2 regions of the Bacillus sp. ISL-39 genome follow, and region 1 is predicted to be linked to the other one. Evidence: predicted binding sites of a transcription regulator. Region 1 holds the regulator's gene; the other holds the start of a gene.
What was found. The regulator LexA, encoded in region 1, represses DNA repair genes until DNA is damaged. The targets are predictions, from matches to a motif close to CGAACATATGTTCG.
Positions count from the first base shown of each region.

Region 2: J7E37_RS12510 (Y-family DNA polymerase) is a predicted target of LexA. The motif match lies at 2,798-2,811, and genes of this name have one in related genera.

Region 1 covers NZ_JAGGQM010000002.1:289,856-298,058, forward strand. The annotation lists gene J7E37_RS03230 (SDR family NAD(P)-dependent oxidoreductase) at 1-299, opposite strand, end outside; gene J7E37_RS03235 (VOC family protein) at 412-837, opposite strand; gene J7E37_RS03240 (DUF4179 domain-containing protein) at 965-1,987, opposite strand; gene J7E37_RS03245 (RNA polymerase sigma factor) at 1,987-2,538, opposite strand; gene tkt (transketolase) at 2,720-4,729, opposite strand; gene J7E37_RS03255 (DUF896 domain-containing protein) at 5,115-5,348, opposite strand; gene J7E37_RS03260 (YneB family resolvase-like protein) at 5,427-6,071, opposite strand; gene yneA (cell division suppressor protein YneA) at 6,093-6,407, opposite strand; gene lexA (transcriptional repressor LexA) at 6,562-7,185, shown strand; gene J7E37_RS03275 (hypothetical protein) at 7,360-7,560, shown strand; gene J7E37_RS03280 (ATP-dependent DNA helicase) at 7,605-8,203, opposite strand, start outside.
Region 2 covers NZ_JAGGQM010000014.1:23,838-32,040, reverse strand. The annotation lists gene J7E37_RS12530 (hypothetical protein) at 1-220, opposite strand, end outside; gene J7E37_RS12525 (iron-sulfur cluster biosynthesis family protein) at 307-636, opposite strand; gene J7E37_RS12520 (CDGSH iron-sulfur domain-containing protein) at 749-997, shown strand; gene J7E37_RS12515 (YolD-like family protein) at 1,100-1,438, opposite strand; gene J7E37_RS12510 (Y-family DNA polymerase) at 1,460-2,719, opposite strand; gene J7E37_RS12505 (YqzH family protein) at 2,948-3,139, shown strand; gene J7E37_RS12500 (SDR family NAD(P)-dependent oxidoreductase) at 3,185-3,976, opposite strand; gene J7E37_RS12495 (MBL fold metallo-hydrolase) at 3,988-4,953, opposite strand; gene proC (pyrroline-5-carboxylate reductase) at 5,628-6,470, shown strand; gene J7E37_RS12485 (glycosyltransferase family 2 protein) at 6,532-7,677, shown strand; gene namA (NADPH dehydrogenase NamA) at 7,758-8,203, shown strand, end outside.

The DNA.
Region 1 (8,203 bases):
AAGGGCTTGAACCTTGACACCCCGGCATTATTGATCAATACATCAATCTGCCCGAAATCATGTATAACATGATCCACCAGGCTGACAAGATCCTCTTCTTTCCTGACATCTGTTTTATAAAAGACAGCTTGTCCACCTGACTCTTTTAGCCTGGAAATTAATTCTTTCGCCTTTGTTTCATCTATATCCGCAATACAAACATTCGCCTTCTCAATTGCAAATGCTTCGGCAATTCCTTTGCCAATCCCCTTAGATCCACCGGTTATGATAACCGTCTTCCCTACAAACTTTCCTGTCATTTCCTTACCTCCAATTAAGCGAAGTTCATATTACCATTGATTCCACATCGATCATCATTTCAATCTCTATATCGAAAATAAGCCAGACTGCCATAACAGTCCAGCTCAGGATTTATTTCTTCACTTCTGTCGATATTTGCCACTCGACACCAAACTGATCTGTCACCTGCCCGTAAGCTGGGCTCCAGAAGGTCTCCTGAAGTGGCATTGTAACCTTCCCACCTGCTTGAAGCTTCTCGAAAATTGTCTGGGCTTCAGAAGGATTATCCACCATCAGTGCTATCGTGACTTGAGATCCAAGCTGAAATGGCTGTCCAGGAAATGTATCAGATAGCATCAATTTCGCATTTCCAATGTTCATCTGGGCGTTCAATACTCGATTTTTTGCTTCTTCAGGAAGCGGATATTCAGGATTTGCAGGCATATCTCCAAATGTTTGCAGACTAATCACTTCGGCTCCAAGTGCCTCCTGGTAAAACCCCACTGCTTTCTGGCCATTTCCATCCGTCACTAAATAAGGGACAATTCCTGTAATCATTTCAGCACCTCTTTCTAATATTTAAGAACACCAGTTCGTTTTCATTTTACCATTATCTGTTTTTTTGTTCAATTTTATACTGAAACAAAAATAAAAAAGCGGAGATATCCGCTTTTTTTACATTAGCTTAATCCGGCAAGTCATTACCACTTTTGTCGCGGATTATGACCTCATATTGATCATCTTTTACAATCGTATTCGGCTTTTCAGTTTCAACAAAATTCTCAATTTCCTTACGGATTTTTTTGACCGTTTCTTCTGCTTCTCGATCAGATGGTTTCAAGTTGGTTTTTATGATCATTTTCATTGTGTTTTTTTTGTACGAATATCCATAACCCGTCACATGATACTCTTTTTTCAGGGCCAGTCCTTCATATATACTTCTCATATAACCAAGCCAAATGTCTTCGCGCTTGTTTTTTTCTACATCGACAATTTCTAAGGTTACATCTTTTTCATACCCATAACGGCTGGCAGATTGGATGGTCGCTTGTTTAATTTCTTCTCCTCGTGTTTCTGTTTTTGGTATGGCGATCTCAATCTGCTTGTTGAATGGATTTACATATATTATGTTATACCCTGCTAACTTTAAATCTGATGTAAGTTTTTCACCCAGCTGAGTTAATTCCTCTTCCTCCTTAGTAATTGGTGTAACTTGAGGAATATAGGAGCTGACTTTAATTTTATACTCATCGTATCCTTTACTTTTTAAAACCTTATCTGTGATAGCAGTGATTTTGTCCCGCTCCCGGTCTGCATCTTTTTCTGAGCCCTCGATACTGATTTCAAAACTGGTCACTTCACCCGGAGTCATCCCTAGGGAGAAATTTTCATATCCTTCTTTCTCAAGTGCTTCCCAAAGCATAGTATCAACAGGTTTTGTCTTAAAAACCTGTCCGAGGTAAGGGATTTTAGAGGCCATTTCTGCAACAGTAGGATTAAGGAATGCAGAACCAGTCATTACCCCTAATGTAATTACTGCTGCTGCTGCAAAATGGAACGATTTGTTTTTTCTTATTTTGCCAGCTGATTTCCTTTGTGCTTCTTCCTTTTTAATATTTTTGGCAAAAACATAAAGTGAAGAGGGCACCTCAATCGTATCCATGTCTTCCTCTATCTCTCTTTTGATTATCTTATCTTCCTTATTCATTATGTGCTCACCCCTATCATTTGATTTTCCATTAGCCTAGTCTTTAGAGCTTTTCTGGCCCTGTGAAGATGTGATTTGACTGTTGAGGTTTTCATGCCAAGCATTTCTGAAACCTCCTGGATAGAAAAATCTTGATAATAGTATAAGAGCAGCACATTCCGATAATCTCCGTTTTTGAGAGACTGAATTCCTTGATTGATTTCAAGATGCACTTCTTCCTGAATCACCGCGTCTACTACTCCCCGATGATCTTGTAAGGTTTCAATTTCAATTACCGTTTCCTTCTTTCTTGCATTCTTCCTTACGCTATCAATGGACCGGTGTGAAACCAACTTGTAAAACCATGTATTAAAATAGACTATTTCCTTACCGGCCATGATATTCCGATATGCTTCTAGCATTGCGTTTTGGACGACTTCTTCTGCCTCTTCCTTTGATCGGACAATACTATAGCTCGTTTTATATGCCTTTTCAACCAATGGATTCAGTAATTCAGCGAATGCTGACTCATCTCCATTTTGGATTCGCAGCATCAATTCATTCTGTTCCAAAAGCAGCACCTCCTTGTTTGCTTCTATTCTTTAGGCGAACTCAACCGCTTTCTAGTTGCAAGGTGATGAAAAAAATATAAATAAAACCCAGATTATTTTAACATGAATTTCCATTATTTTTTTCCAAACAAAAAAGAGTACGAAACCATTATTGGTTCCGTACTCTTTTATATCTAGTTATTTAGTTTTGCTCAAGTAAACCTTTTACGCGTGCGACTACATTGTTTACAGAGAATCCGTACTCTTCCAAGATCTTCTCACCAGGAGCAGATGCACCGAATGTATCGATTGCAAGAACTTCTCCTTCGTCACCCACGTAACGGTGCCAGCCAAGTGAAGATCCCATCTCAATTCCAAGACGCTTCTTGACAGATTTAGGAATTACACTTTCTTTGTATTCCTTGGACTGTTGTTCGAAGCGGTCCCATGAAGGCATGCTGACAACAGCTACGTCAATTCCTTCTGAAGCAAGGGTCTCTTGTGCCTTCACTGCAAGTCCAACTTCTGATCCTGCAGCCAGAAGCAATGCATCAGCAGTGTCTTTTCCAGCTGGAGAGATGACGTAAGCACCTTTAGATACGCCTTCATATGCGTTCTTGTCAGTGTCTTTAATCGTTGGAAGGTTTTGGCGTGTCAAAACAAGTGCCGTAGGCGTCTTTGTAGATTCAATTGAAAGCTTCCACGCAGCGGCTGTCTCGTTGCCATCTGCAGGACGAATCACTGACAGGTTCGGCATTGCACGGAGTCCCGCAAGCTGCTCAACTGGTTCGTGCGTCGGTCCATCTTCTCCTACTGCGATACTATCATGAGTGAAGACGTATGTTACAGGCAAGCCCATTAATGCAGCAAGTCGGATCGCCGGCTTCAAGTAGTCGGAGAACACAAAGAATGTTCCGCCAAATATCCTAAGTCCACCGTGTAGAGCCATACCGTTCATTGCAGCACCCATGGCGAACTCACGAACACCAAACCAGATGTTACGGCCTTCGAATGAACCTGGGAAGAAGTCACCAGTTCCCTTGATCATTGTTTTGTTTGATCCAGCTAGGTCAGCCGATCCACCGACCAAGTAAGGAAGGTTTTTCGCAATGCCGTTAAGTGCTTCTCCAGAAGATGCACGGCTCGCAAGGCTCTTGCCTTCTTCGTATACTGGAATGTCTTTATCCCATCCTTCTACTAACTCACCCTTCATTGCTGTTTCAAGCTGGGCCCCTAGCTCAGGATATTCACTCTTATATTTTGCAAAAAGTTCGTTCCATGCCTGCTCTGTCTGTTCACCTTTATCAGCAATTTGCTGTTTGAAGTGATCATATACTTCGCTTGGCACGTGGAAGTCTTCTTCAAAAGTCCACTTATATGCTTCCTTAGTAAGCTTCAGTTCATCAGCACCAAGGGGAGCACCATGAACATCTGATTTACCGGAAAGGTTAGGTGATCCATATCCAATGACTGTTTTGACCTCAATCATTGTTGGACGGTCTTCATCTGTCTTGGCTTCTTCGATGGCTTTTGCAATTTCTTCAAGGTTGTTGCCATCTTCAACTCGGATATATTGCCATCCGTATGCCTTGAAACGGCCTTCAACGCTTTCGGAGAATGACTTATCAAGATCACCATCAAGGGAAATATCATTCGAATCATAAAGAACGATCATTCTTCCTAGCTTCAGGTGAGCTGCTAGTGATGCTGCTTCAGCAGATACTCCCTCCATTAGATCGCCGTCACCGCAAATACTATATGTATAGTGATCAACGATATTAAAGTTATCTTTATTATAGACTGCAGCAAGATGACGTTCAGCCATTGCCATACCGACTGCCATAGCAATCCCCTGGCCAAGCGGTCCGGTTGTTGCGTCTACACCGGCAGTGTGGCCGAACTCAGGGTGTCCTGGAGTCTTGCTTCCCCACTGGCGGAACTGTTTAATATCATCCATTGTTAAATCATAACCAGCAAGATGCAGCAAGCTGTATAACAACATTGAACCATGTCCTGCAGATAATACAAAACGGTCGCGGTTAAACCATTCTGGGTTCTTTGGGTTGATGTTCATATAACGTGTCCACAATGTGTAAGCCATCGGTGCTGCCCCCATCGGCATGCCTGGGTGGCCGGAGTTTGCCTTTTCAATTGCATCAATTGATAAGGTACGGATGGAATCAATTGAAAGCATATCAATTTCTTTAAACATAAAATACATCCTTTCTATAGGTACTAGCTACATCCTTAATATTATAGCGAGAGAAATTATTATACAACAAATTGTGCCTGAAAGAGACAGAAATGGCCGTATTGTTATCTATTTTGACACAAACTGGCTGTTGTTATGTAAATACACTGCTTCGTGGCTGAAAAAGAAATTGCAGCAGAGTGCATTATTTAAGAATTTCGAATAGTTTGAGCAGCCGGAAATACTTCAATCTATTTGCTTTCCCTCTTAAAATAAAGGAGGATCATACAAGCTGCATATTCATATTGTTGATTCTTAAGCTCTACAGTGTTGGATAATTAACTATTCAAAGGATTTACAAATAAAAATGGAATACATGCTGTATGTATTCCATTTTTTCATATATTTAATGAAGCTTGTTCTTCGCTTTTTCTTCCTTGAGCTTATCAGGGGTAACATCATTGCCTTCAGGATCCACAATGGTAACACCTTTAAGTGTATTAAGCATAGAAGATCGGAAAGACTGTAGATATTCCGCGCGAAGGTTTGTTTGTTCCTTTGCTTCTTCTTCAGTCAACTTGGATGTTTTTGCTTTCCTTGCCAGTTCATTGATTCTAGCAATTTTATCACTTGATAGCATTGTAAAGCTCCTTTGTAAAAAATTACGTCAAATGTCATCTTACTAAAATTTTTCCGATTTTACAAGAATAGAGCTTCCTTAATCCTCTGTTTCTATGTACTCAAGATATCTTCGGTTTACCGTTGCTTTGGATACGTCATATCCAAAGCCTCTTAGTGTTGCTGTGATTTCAGCAAAGGTAAGACCGTTATTCCGCAGTCTGACAATTTCCTCGACCGGCATCTCTTTCCGTTCCCGGCCGGAGTTTTCACCTTGATTTTTTAGGTTGCGCTGCGGTTTGTATCCATGCTCCACTGCTCGTTTCATCCCACGCTTGATCTTAATATTATGGATTTTCCTCTGGTACTCTTCCACCATACTGACAATTTGGAGCACCATCGAATCTGATTCGGATAGCTGGAGTTCCCCACTGTGGGAGACACTATATAACTTTACATTTTCTTTCAGGATGCAATGAAGAATCGCGACTTTGGCATTTCCTCTTCCAAGTCTCGTCTCATCCTGAATCAACAGGGCACCAATCTTCTTATCCTTGATCAGTTCCAGCAGTTCCAGGATCCCTTCTCTCTCAAGATCATAACCACTAGCTTGCTCCTTAATAATACTGGCTACTTCAAAACCATAGTTGCCTGCCAGCCGCAGCAGCTCTTCTTCCTGCCTGGCCAGCGAAGTTTCCTGTGTTTCTTTCGTTGTACTTACGCGGCAATAAATAATTGCTTTCATGTTGTCACCTTATTTCCATTTCTATCTTTCCGCATCAGCAATCTGTGTAGGTTCAATCTTTTCAGCCTCAACAGGGATTACCAGCTCATCGCCCGGAAGGATTGTTTCCCCTATAATCCCGTTTTCTTTTACTACCCAGCTTACGAATTCATTTTCAGAAAGACTATGTTCACTGGCAAATGATTCAGCAATCTCCCATAGTGATTGCCCTTCTTCTATAGTAACAGTTATGTACGCATCTTCATTATTTAACTGTGCTTTTGCGACGAATGAAAAGATTAAGCTGACAGCAAGCAGGATTATTGCATATGAATAGTTTTCCCATAGTTTTTTCATTATCGGCACCCCTTGACGAATGTATGTTCGGTTAACTATTCTCATTATAAGTCGAACATTTGTTTTGTGTCAACTCAAAAATTCGAACTTATGTTTGTATCTATGAAAAAGACATGGTATAATTAGGACAAGAAAATATACGAGGTGCGTGAATATGACAAAGTTATCGAAGCGGCAACAAGATATATTTGAGTTCATAAAAGGCGAAGTCAAGAAAAAAGGGTATCCGCCATCCGTACGCGAAATAGGTGAGGCTGTCGGACTTGCTTCCAGCTCCACTGTCCATGGACACCTTGCAAGACTTGAAAGCAAAGGCTTGATCCGACGCGATCCTACAAAGCCGCGTGCAATTGAAATTCTCGAAATAGAAGAGGATAGCCGTATCCCTAAATATAAAGTGGTGAATGTCCCTGTTGTCGGTAAAGTAACAGCCGGTATGCCAATTACCGCCATTGAAAATGTTGAAGAATACTTCCCTCTACCTGATCGCCTCGTTCCGCATGATGAGCAGGTTTTCATGCTGGAAATCATGGGTGACAGTATGATTGAAGCGGGCATCCTTGATGGCGACTATGTTATTGTCAAACAGCAAAAGACTGCTAATAATGGAGATATTGTTGTAGCGATGACTGAAGACGATGAAGCAACAGTGAAGCGCTTCTTCAAGGAAAAGGATTACTTCAGGCTGCAGCCGGAAAATCCTACAATGGATCCAATTATCCTTCGAAATGTGTCGATTCTTGGTAAAGTGATCGGTGTATATCGCCATATGCATTAAAAAAGCAAGCGGCCCCCGCTTGCTTTTTTCTATCTATCTACTAAACTTTTTAACTGGATCTGTATGAAACTAGCACATTTATAAGAAAAATAGGTAGAGACCCTGACAACTTGTCCCTCTCCACATAAGATATTGTGTAAGTATCTTTCATGATGGAAAGGAGTTGAGTTTCTAATGGGATACAATCGTAATGAAAATGATGTAGCTGGCTTGTTTTTCCCTCACCGGGACAGAGACAAAGTCAGGGCAACTGTTGATTTTGATGATCTCTGCCGTGCTGTGCGCCGTTGTATAATCGAGGACTTAGTAGCAGGCGCCAGGGATGATCGGGATGACGATCGTGACCGCCGCCACAAAAAGTGCTGCAGATACTAATTTGAAAAAGAAAATCCCGAAAGGTTGGTCCTTTCGGGATTTTTCTATTTCCAATGAATATTTTGAACAGGCAGCACACCTTTTAATTCTACAAGGTAAGCTGCTTTTTGATTAGTGGTAAGCCATACATGTACTGTTCCGCTATCCTGGTTGCTTCTGATCAAGCGGCCCATTCCCTGTCTTAAGCGGAGCAGCATATATGGTATATCGACCTCTGCAGCTGGATTATCCGCATGCTTTCTTTTCGCCTGGAAGACTGGGTCATGAGGCGGGAATGGCAATGACGAAATGATGACTTGAATCAATGACTCACCCGGTACATCCAATCCTTCCCACAGGCTGTATGAACATAGAACGGTTGCGATGTCATTCTGGAAACCCTTCACGGTTTCACTGATTTCACGGTCTCCCTCAAACAAGATAGGGAAACTCCATTCTTGATTTTCAGTCCATGCCCGGAATCGTTCCATCTCTTGAGGGGACGAGAACAGAACAAGCGAGCTGCCATTACTGGATCTAAGGTCTTCTCCTATATTGTCCCATTTCTTTATTTCATCATCCTCAGTGTGTGCTACCAGTTCCATTTGCTCTTCATAGTCAAATGGGGATGCGACAGTAAAGGAGGAATATTTTTCGATGCCCA
Region 2 (8,203 bases), on a different contig from region 1:
TGATATAGGCGACTGCCAGCGCGTCGAATGTGCTTGAGCCTTCTTTTTGCTCTGTTGTGTAAAAGATGAGATATCCATCCTCCACCTTTTCCTTGTGGACGATTTGTTTGATGTTGAACGGAATATCGTTTTGGATTGCTTCTCCCGCGGTCTTATAAGCGCATGCCGATAGCACAAGCACGCATAAAATGGTTATGGCTGACCTCCACAATTTTCCCATCCTTCTCCCCCTGCCTTTGCGTCAAACTTCTATGTATTTTCACATTCTACTTTCTTATTTAACCTTTTTTCCAGTTTTTTGTAAACTCATAACCCTCTTTTGTCATAGAAGCTCATTCTTGGATTAAGATATTCATTCGGGCTCTTTAACTGGAAACATCCATTGCTACCTTTATAATCCAGCGTCATTTCCTCATCAAAAAACACCTCTTTGGCTTTTTCAATATAAATCGGAATTCCGCCCGTTTCTATTTGATGCTCTTCCACATTTTTTTCGCTTTCAAACCAGAGGGCCGCTACCCCATTTACTGCACAGCCGCAGCCATCTATATCGTATTTTAATTTTATATAGCCTTGCTTGCCTGACATTTTTTCGTTCAGTTTATTTGATGCAGCTTCGGTGATTTTCAGCTTCATGATCGCTCTCCCCTTCCGATGCTTCATTTTACCATACAGAGAAATTTTTTACGTTTCAGAACCCTTTGGCGAAATGTCTTGCAATTTTTCTGTTTAACTCTTACTATCAAAGATAATTCTGACAATTTGGAAAGGGGTGCTTTTTTTGTCAAAAGTAACGATTAAAGTGAATGATAATGGTTCATTAAGGATTACTGGTGATGTTGAATTGCTGGATGGTGCCGGCAATAAGTATGAGATAAAGCCTGTTTTCTCGCTTTGCCGCTGTGGCATGAGCAAGAACATGCCGTTCTGTGATGCTTCCCATAAAGGGAACTTCGAATCGGTTGTCCGTGCTCCGCAAGCTGATGAAACGGAATAACTATCGAGGGCAATGGGGAATCCATTGCTCTTTTTTTACGAGGATTTCTTCTAGTGAACCGCTCTTAAAAGATGATGGTCCCTTTGAGCTTCAAAATGACGACTACCATCCTTCCGCAAGCCTGACATCGGCAATGCTGGAAATCCCGATCCGGTGGATTTCCTCGAATCTGTCAACGATATGGAGCTTCTGCCCAAGCTCATTCCAATAATGGATTTTTCCAATCACCAATTCATATTTTCTTTGCCTGTAATAAGTGATGCTGAGCGGGCGGTTATACTCCATCGCTTCGAGGATTGTTTCATTCAATTGTTCAAGCTGCTGTTCATCCAGCTGCTTTTCTTTTTCATATTCGTCCTCCTGTGCCCAGTCACGCAGCATCTTGACATGCTCCGGAAGCATCATTGACGTCCATTTAATTCTACCTCGGTCACGGATCATCTTTCTCTCCTCCTCCTTTTATCAACCCTTATGCCCGCCAACCAGTGCGGCGCGATGCCTTGCTGTTCCGGCTGCCGTATACGATACTGCTCTTAAGAGCGCTGACGATCCGTAGCGGCTGCGAATCCGGTCCATTGCATAGCCAAGCTCTTTCTTTTTCCAGCCGTTTTTTTCAAACAAATTCAATTGGAATTCGCTGTCGGTGACGAGGTTCCCGAGCGAAATCGAGATGCTTCGCACCGTCTTTCCCGTGTAGTTCTCGGCAAAAAGCTCGAGGCAGACGCGATACAGATCCATCGTGATATTGGTCGGCTCTTCAATTGTCCTAGAGCGATGGAAGCCTCCGCCGAATTCATCCTGGCTGTAGCCAACTCCGAAGCTGATGGTCCGGCCTGCCTTCCCATGGCTTCTTGCCCTGCGTGCGACCTCCTCGCACATTTCGAGGATCACATGCTTGATTTCCTCTTCTTCTTTATAGTCGCGAAGCAGGATCTGGCTTTTTCCAAAGCTGACCTGCCCTTCCATGATTGGGGCGCCGATATCCGAAAAGTCGATGCCCCATGCATGCCAGTACAGCTGGTTGCCCATGATGCCGAATTTTTTCTCCAATTTCTCCAGGTCATAGCGGGCTAGCTGGCCGACTGTAAAAATGCCCATGCTGTTCAATGTTTTCTCGACGCGGCGGCCGATTCCCCACATTTCCCTTAGCGGTGAAACATTCCACAGCTTCGTCTGGACATCATCATAGGTCCATTCAGCAATGCCCTTCTTTTTTGCATCGAGGTCAAGGCAGAGCTTCGACATCAGCATGTTCGGCCCGATTCCAATTGCGCAGGGAAGCTGGAATTCGCGCTCAATATCGTCTTTGATTTTTTTTGCGATTGAAGCAGCGTCTCCCCAAAGCTTCGAAGCTCCGTCAACCTTTATAAAGCTTTCGTCGACGCTGTAGGTGTGAATCGCTTCCTTCGGGACATAGCGATTAAATACACGGGAGATTTCTGTGGAGATTCGCAGGTAGGTGGACATCTGCGGATCAACGACAACAATCCGGGGATCATCGGGAATTTCAAATTTCCGTGATCCAGTCTTGATGCCAAACTCCTTTTTCAAACGCGGCGAGGCTGCGAGGACGACGCTTCCCGGGCGGTCAAGATTCCCGACAACAGCCAGGTAGCAGTCAAGAGGGTCGAGGCCGAGCATCACGGCGGAACAGCTCGCATAGAAGCTCTTCATATCCACACATAAAATTTTGTTTTGCGGCATTTCGCTGTAATCGACCATCTTTCTTTCCTCCCTTCTGCATGATATCTGCCAACAACAAGAACATCTGTTCCGTTTCATTATACCCATTATATTAAGCGAATATGCGTTCGGTTTCAATGGTAATTTTCCGGGTGACTGACTTAATTAAGGTGGAAATGGTGAGTGATGCCAAGACTGGAGATTTTTACGGAAGAGTGTTTTCAGAGCGAGCTTCGGAGTATAATCAGGTGAAGAGGTGCTGTTTACATGGATAAAGAACTCATTCGCAAAATGGTCCAGAAATGCTTCGTACAGTACCGGCATGATGGTTCACTGCCGTTCGGCGAGGCGGAATTCAATGAAATATACATAAAGATTGTAGACCAGAAAAATGCAGAGCCCGATGCTGATTTGCATGACCTAGTCCATGACGCGGTTTATGAATTTTTGGCAACATAAGAGTAAAGGCTGCCCTGCAAAACAGGACAGCCTTTGATTGACCAACTATTTCTGATTGAAAACTCTTTTGCCAAAAAGTTCGAATGTGCGGGGAAACAGCGAGTAAACAATGCTGCCTGGACTCATCCAGCGTGGCAGGTTGATTTCGCGTGTTCTCGTCATCATGCGGTTGACCACTTGTTTCGCCACGTATTCAGGCTGCAGCATAAAACGTTTTACATTTTTTACGTAGGTTCCCTGTTTATCCGCGACGTCAAAAAAGTTCGTAGCAATTGGACCCGGATTAACTGAAGTGACAAAGATGTGGTCATCAGCAACCTCCATCCGCAGGCTGTTCGTATACCCAAGCACTGCATGCTTTGTTGCCGAATAAACACTTGATTTAGGTGTGGCAATTTTGCCAGCCTGGGAAGCAATATTGATAATATGGCCGCTTCTCCTCTGTTTCATTGCAGGCAGTACCATCGAGGTGCAGGCCATCAAGCCGACGACATTGACATCAAACATCGTTTTGATATCTTCAATTTTCGCTTCATGAGCATAATCAAAAATACCAAAGCCGGCATTGTTGACCAATATATCAACATATCGGATATCAGTAAGCACTTCGGAGAAAACCCGCTTGATGGCTTCAGGGTCAGACACATCCAGCTGCTGGGCATGGACATTGATCGCATACTTTGATTGTAATTCCTTTTTTAAACTCTCCAATTTATCGATACTCCGGGCCAGAAGGACGAGATTCGCTCCGCGCGCAGCGCAAAGCCTGGCAATCTCGGCACCAATCCCCCCGGAGGCACCGGTAATTATAATATTTTTCCCTTTTAAGGATGACATCGTCTTTCACCTCATTTTGCTGTATAAACGAAGGATGTACCTTCTTCCCTGACTGAAATGGCGTCTAGGAATTGTAAATAATCAAGCTGGCCGACTGTTTCCGAAATGGTCAGATTCAGTTCACGCTCATACACTGTCGGGAAGAGCAATTTGCAAATTCCAAAAACAGTGAGTTCCCTGCCTTCAAGCATTCCCCTTACCTGCAATGCCCTGTCATGCTGGCGGGCCAGTCTTTTTTCGATCAGGCTATGCAATTCTGTTATTTCCGTTCCATGTCCTGTATATACTAGCCCAATCGGGTACTCCTGCAGCTTTTTTAGTGTAGCATTATATTGGACCAGCGGCTTTGGCCTTTCACTTTCACCTGGCAGCGGCGGCTCAAGCAATGGATTCGGTGAGATCCCGGCAAGGACCGTATCCCCTGCGATCATTGTCCCATCTTTTTCACGCAAGAGCACAATATGGCTCTGGGCATGTCCCGGTGTCTCGATCACCCTCCATCCAGGCAGTGCCGGCGGAACGTCATTTTCCAGAACAGTTCCTGTCAATGAACGATTACAAGAAAATACTAATGTCTTTTTCATGACTTTCATCGAAGGCACAAAATATTGCTCTGGTATGGCTGATTGCAAAAAGAATTTCTCATAGAATTCTTTATGCTCCTTTTCAAATTCCGGAGTCCTGTTGATCCACCTTTCATTCAGGTGATGGCCATGTACGGCAAGACCTGGTGAAAAGTAATCCAGCATTCCCACATGATCTGGATGGTCATGAGTCAAGATAACCTGCTCGATATCCTCCGGCTTCAATCTTAAATCGGACAGCTGGGATTTGAACGACTCCCAGGAATCCTCTGTTTTCGTTCCCGCGTCCACAAGTGTCAACCGGTCCCCTTTTATTAAATATGCGTTCACATCACCGACCGGGAAAGGCGTCGGCAAAGTCAGTTTGGCAATTCCATCTTTCCATTCAGCCATATGATCCATACACCCCAAAACATTATTTTTCTATAAAGTAAACCGATTGATTATTATGGCAATCATTTAAATTCAATAGACTCGGTATTTTTCCAATATAAAGATAAGTTTACATATAAAACAGTCGATTGTCATTATTTTCACTTTATATTTTCAGAAAAAACTAATAATTATTCAAAATACTACTTGACATATGGGTTGTCTATCTTGCATAATCACTATTAAAATTTCGTAAACTTTTTAAAAGCATTCGAGTAAGACGAGTAGACAGGAATGGTGTCAGAGAGTGGAGTCCACCGGCTGAAAGGCTCCGCCGCCCTCTTCGTGTTGAACCCTACCTTGCGAGCTGCCAGGCAAACCTGGACGTATACCGGCGTTAACGGATGTTGAGCTGCACTTTTTCAGCACTGGCTGAAGAAGTGAATGAAGGTGGTACCACGGAAGCATGGCCTTTCGTCCTTTTTTGGATGAAGGGCCTTTTTGTTTTTCGTTGTTTAATAAGGCTCTTTTCGTAAACTTTGTTGCTTTCTCAACCAAAAGCAATCTATTCTGAAATCTCCTCGAAAAGAGCCCCGACACCTTTTTAAAGCGTTTTAGAACATGTAAGAAAGGCAACAATCAATGCGAAAACAGACTTTAATAAACGAAACAAAAATATTATGGAGGCGATCTTGATGAAGAAGCTTGTTTTTGTTGGCGCAGGTTCGATGGCAGAAGCGATGATTTCCGGAATAGGGGCAAGCGGGCTTCTTCCGGGAGAGCAGATCTGGGCCACGAATAAACAGGATGCTGACAGATTAAAATCACTGGAGCTGAAATATGGAATAAAGGCGACATATGATTTGGAAATGCTTTTCAAAAATGCGGATGCAGTTGTCCTGGCAATGAAACCGAAGGACGCAGCCGCAGCGGTTGGGGAAATCAAATCCTATTTACCTGAAGGGATGCTGATTATTTCGGTCCTCGCTGGCGTCTCGATTGCCGCAATTGAAACAGCTGCAGAGAAATCCCTGGCCGTGGCAAGGGCAATGCCAAATACCTCGGCCGCGATTGGCAAATCGGCAACTGCGATGGCCGTGAATTCCCATGTGAGTGAAGCGCAAAAGGTGCTGATACAGGAGCTTTTTAACACAATCGGCCTGACAACAATCGTTGATGAATATCAGCTTGATGCCGTCACAGGCCTATCAGGAAGCGGTCCTGCCTATATTTATTACCTTGTCGAGGCGATGGAACAAAGTGCCGCTGAAATCGGTCTGGATAAGCAAACAGCAAAGCAGCTGATTATCCAGACGCTGCTGGGCGCCGCCGAAATGCTGACGAAGTCGGATAAGGAGCCTGCCCAGCTCCGCTTTGAGGTGACCAGCCCGGGCGGTACGACCGAAGCAGGCATCAGCATTCTTGAGCAGCATGGCGTCCAATCTGCTTTCGTATCCTGCATCAAGGAAGCCACAGCTCAATCAAGAAGGCTGGGCCACCTGCTGGGAAATGAACTTGCAGCAAACCGTCCGCTTTAAAAATTGCAAATATGCTCCCTGTTTCTCTACAATGGAGAAAAACAACAGGGACGTGTAGATGTTGCTTCTAACCTTACTGTCTTTAACTTTAATCATCTGGATTTTGGCGACAATCGATGCCTTGATTGGCTTTAGGAAAATGGATTCCCTCGAAAAGGCTGAGGTTGCCGACCAGGGACAAAAGCTTAGCGTCATCGTGGCTGCCAGGAATGAAGAAGAACATATTTCCCTAAGCATTCGCACCCAGCTGAACCAAACCTACAAAAATACCGAGTGGATCCTGGTCAATGACCGTTCCGAGGATGATACCGGCAAAGTGATGGAACGCCTGAAAAGCTCTGATTCAAGAATCAAAGTGATCCATATCGAGAGTTTGCCAGAAGGGTGGCTCGGCAAGAACTACGCACTCTATAAAGGCTGGCAGCGCGCGACAGGGAACTTGATCTTATTTACAGATGCTGATGTTTTGTACCATCCCGAGGCTTTTTCAAAAGCGGTTGGCTATTTTGAGAAACATAATCTCGATCATTTGACGGCGGCCCCGAACCTTAGTGCAAAGCCGTTTTGGCTGAAGGCCTTTGTTGCTTTCTTCTTATTCGGCTTTTCCTATTACAAGAGACCCTGGCTCGGCAATAATCCCCGCTCAAAAACCGGCGTCGGCATCGGAGCATTCAATATGATCACCCGGTCGGCCTATGAAAAAGTCGGCACGCATGAATATATAAGGATGCGGCCCGATGATGACTTGCAGCTGGGAATGATGATTAAGCGAATAGGTCTCAAGCAGCGGATTGTCACGGCTATGACGCTCATTGAAGTGGAATGGTACCAGAGCCTGAAGGAAGCTTTAGCGGGATTGGAGAAGAACACCTTTGCCGGCCTCCACTATCGGATCAGCATGGTGCTATTTTCGGTGTTCGGTGTCTTTGTATCCCAGGTCGTGCCTTTCTTCACTCTTTTTTCAAAGAATCAGGCAGTCGCCATTTTAAGTGCTGTCAATCTCATATTCCTGGCTTTCCTTTATGTGATGGTAACAAAGAAGATGACCCGCTTTTCACCATGGATGTTCTTTGTCCTTCCCTTCACTGCCCTGATATTCATTTTCTCCATTCTGAGAGCGAGCTACCTGACATTAAGAAGAGGCGGCATTATCTGGCGCGGAACGAAATATACACTTGCGGAATTAAGAAAAAACACATTGCGGTGAGTACAATTTTTCCTTTCCTAAAGAAGCCCTGTTATACTTAAAATATATTTTGGATTTCGAAATAAAAGGAGGCTGCAGGATTGGAAAAGAAATTATTTTCCCCTTATAAAATTAAAGATTTAACTTTGAAAAACAGAATCGTCATGGCTCCGATGTGTATGTACTCATGTGAAAAAGAAGACGGGATTGTCACAGACTTTCATATGACACACTATGTAAGCCGAGCTGTCGGCCAGGTGGGCCTGGTCATTCTCGAGGCAACTGCGGTGACGCCGCAAGGACGGATTTCCCATCAGGATCTGGGAATCTGGAGCGATGAGCATGTGCCCGGTCTAACAGCTTTGACGGACCAAATCAAGCAGAGCGGTGCCGCAGCTGGTATCCAGCTGGCACATGCCGGAAGAAAAGCAGCATTGCGTGATGAAATCATCGCTCCTTCTGCTTTAGCTTTTGACGAGAAGTATAAAGAACCGAAGGCTATGACGGTTGAGGAAATCAAGGAAACCGTCTCGGCATTCAGGCTGGC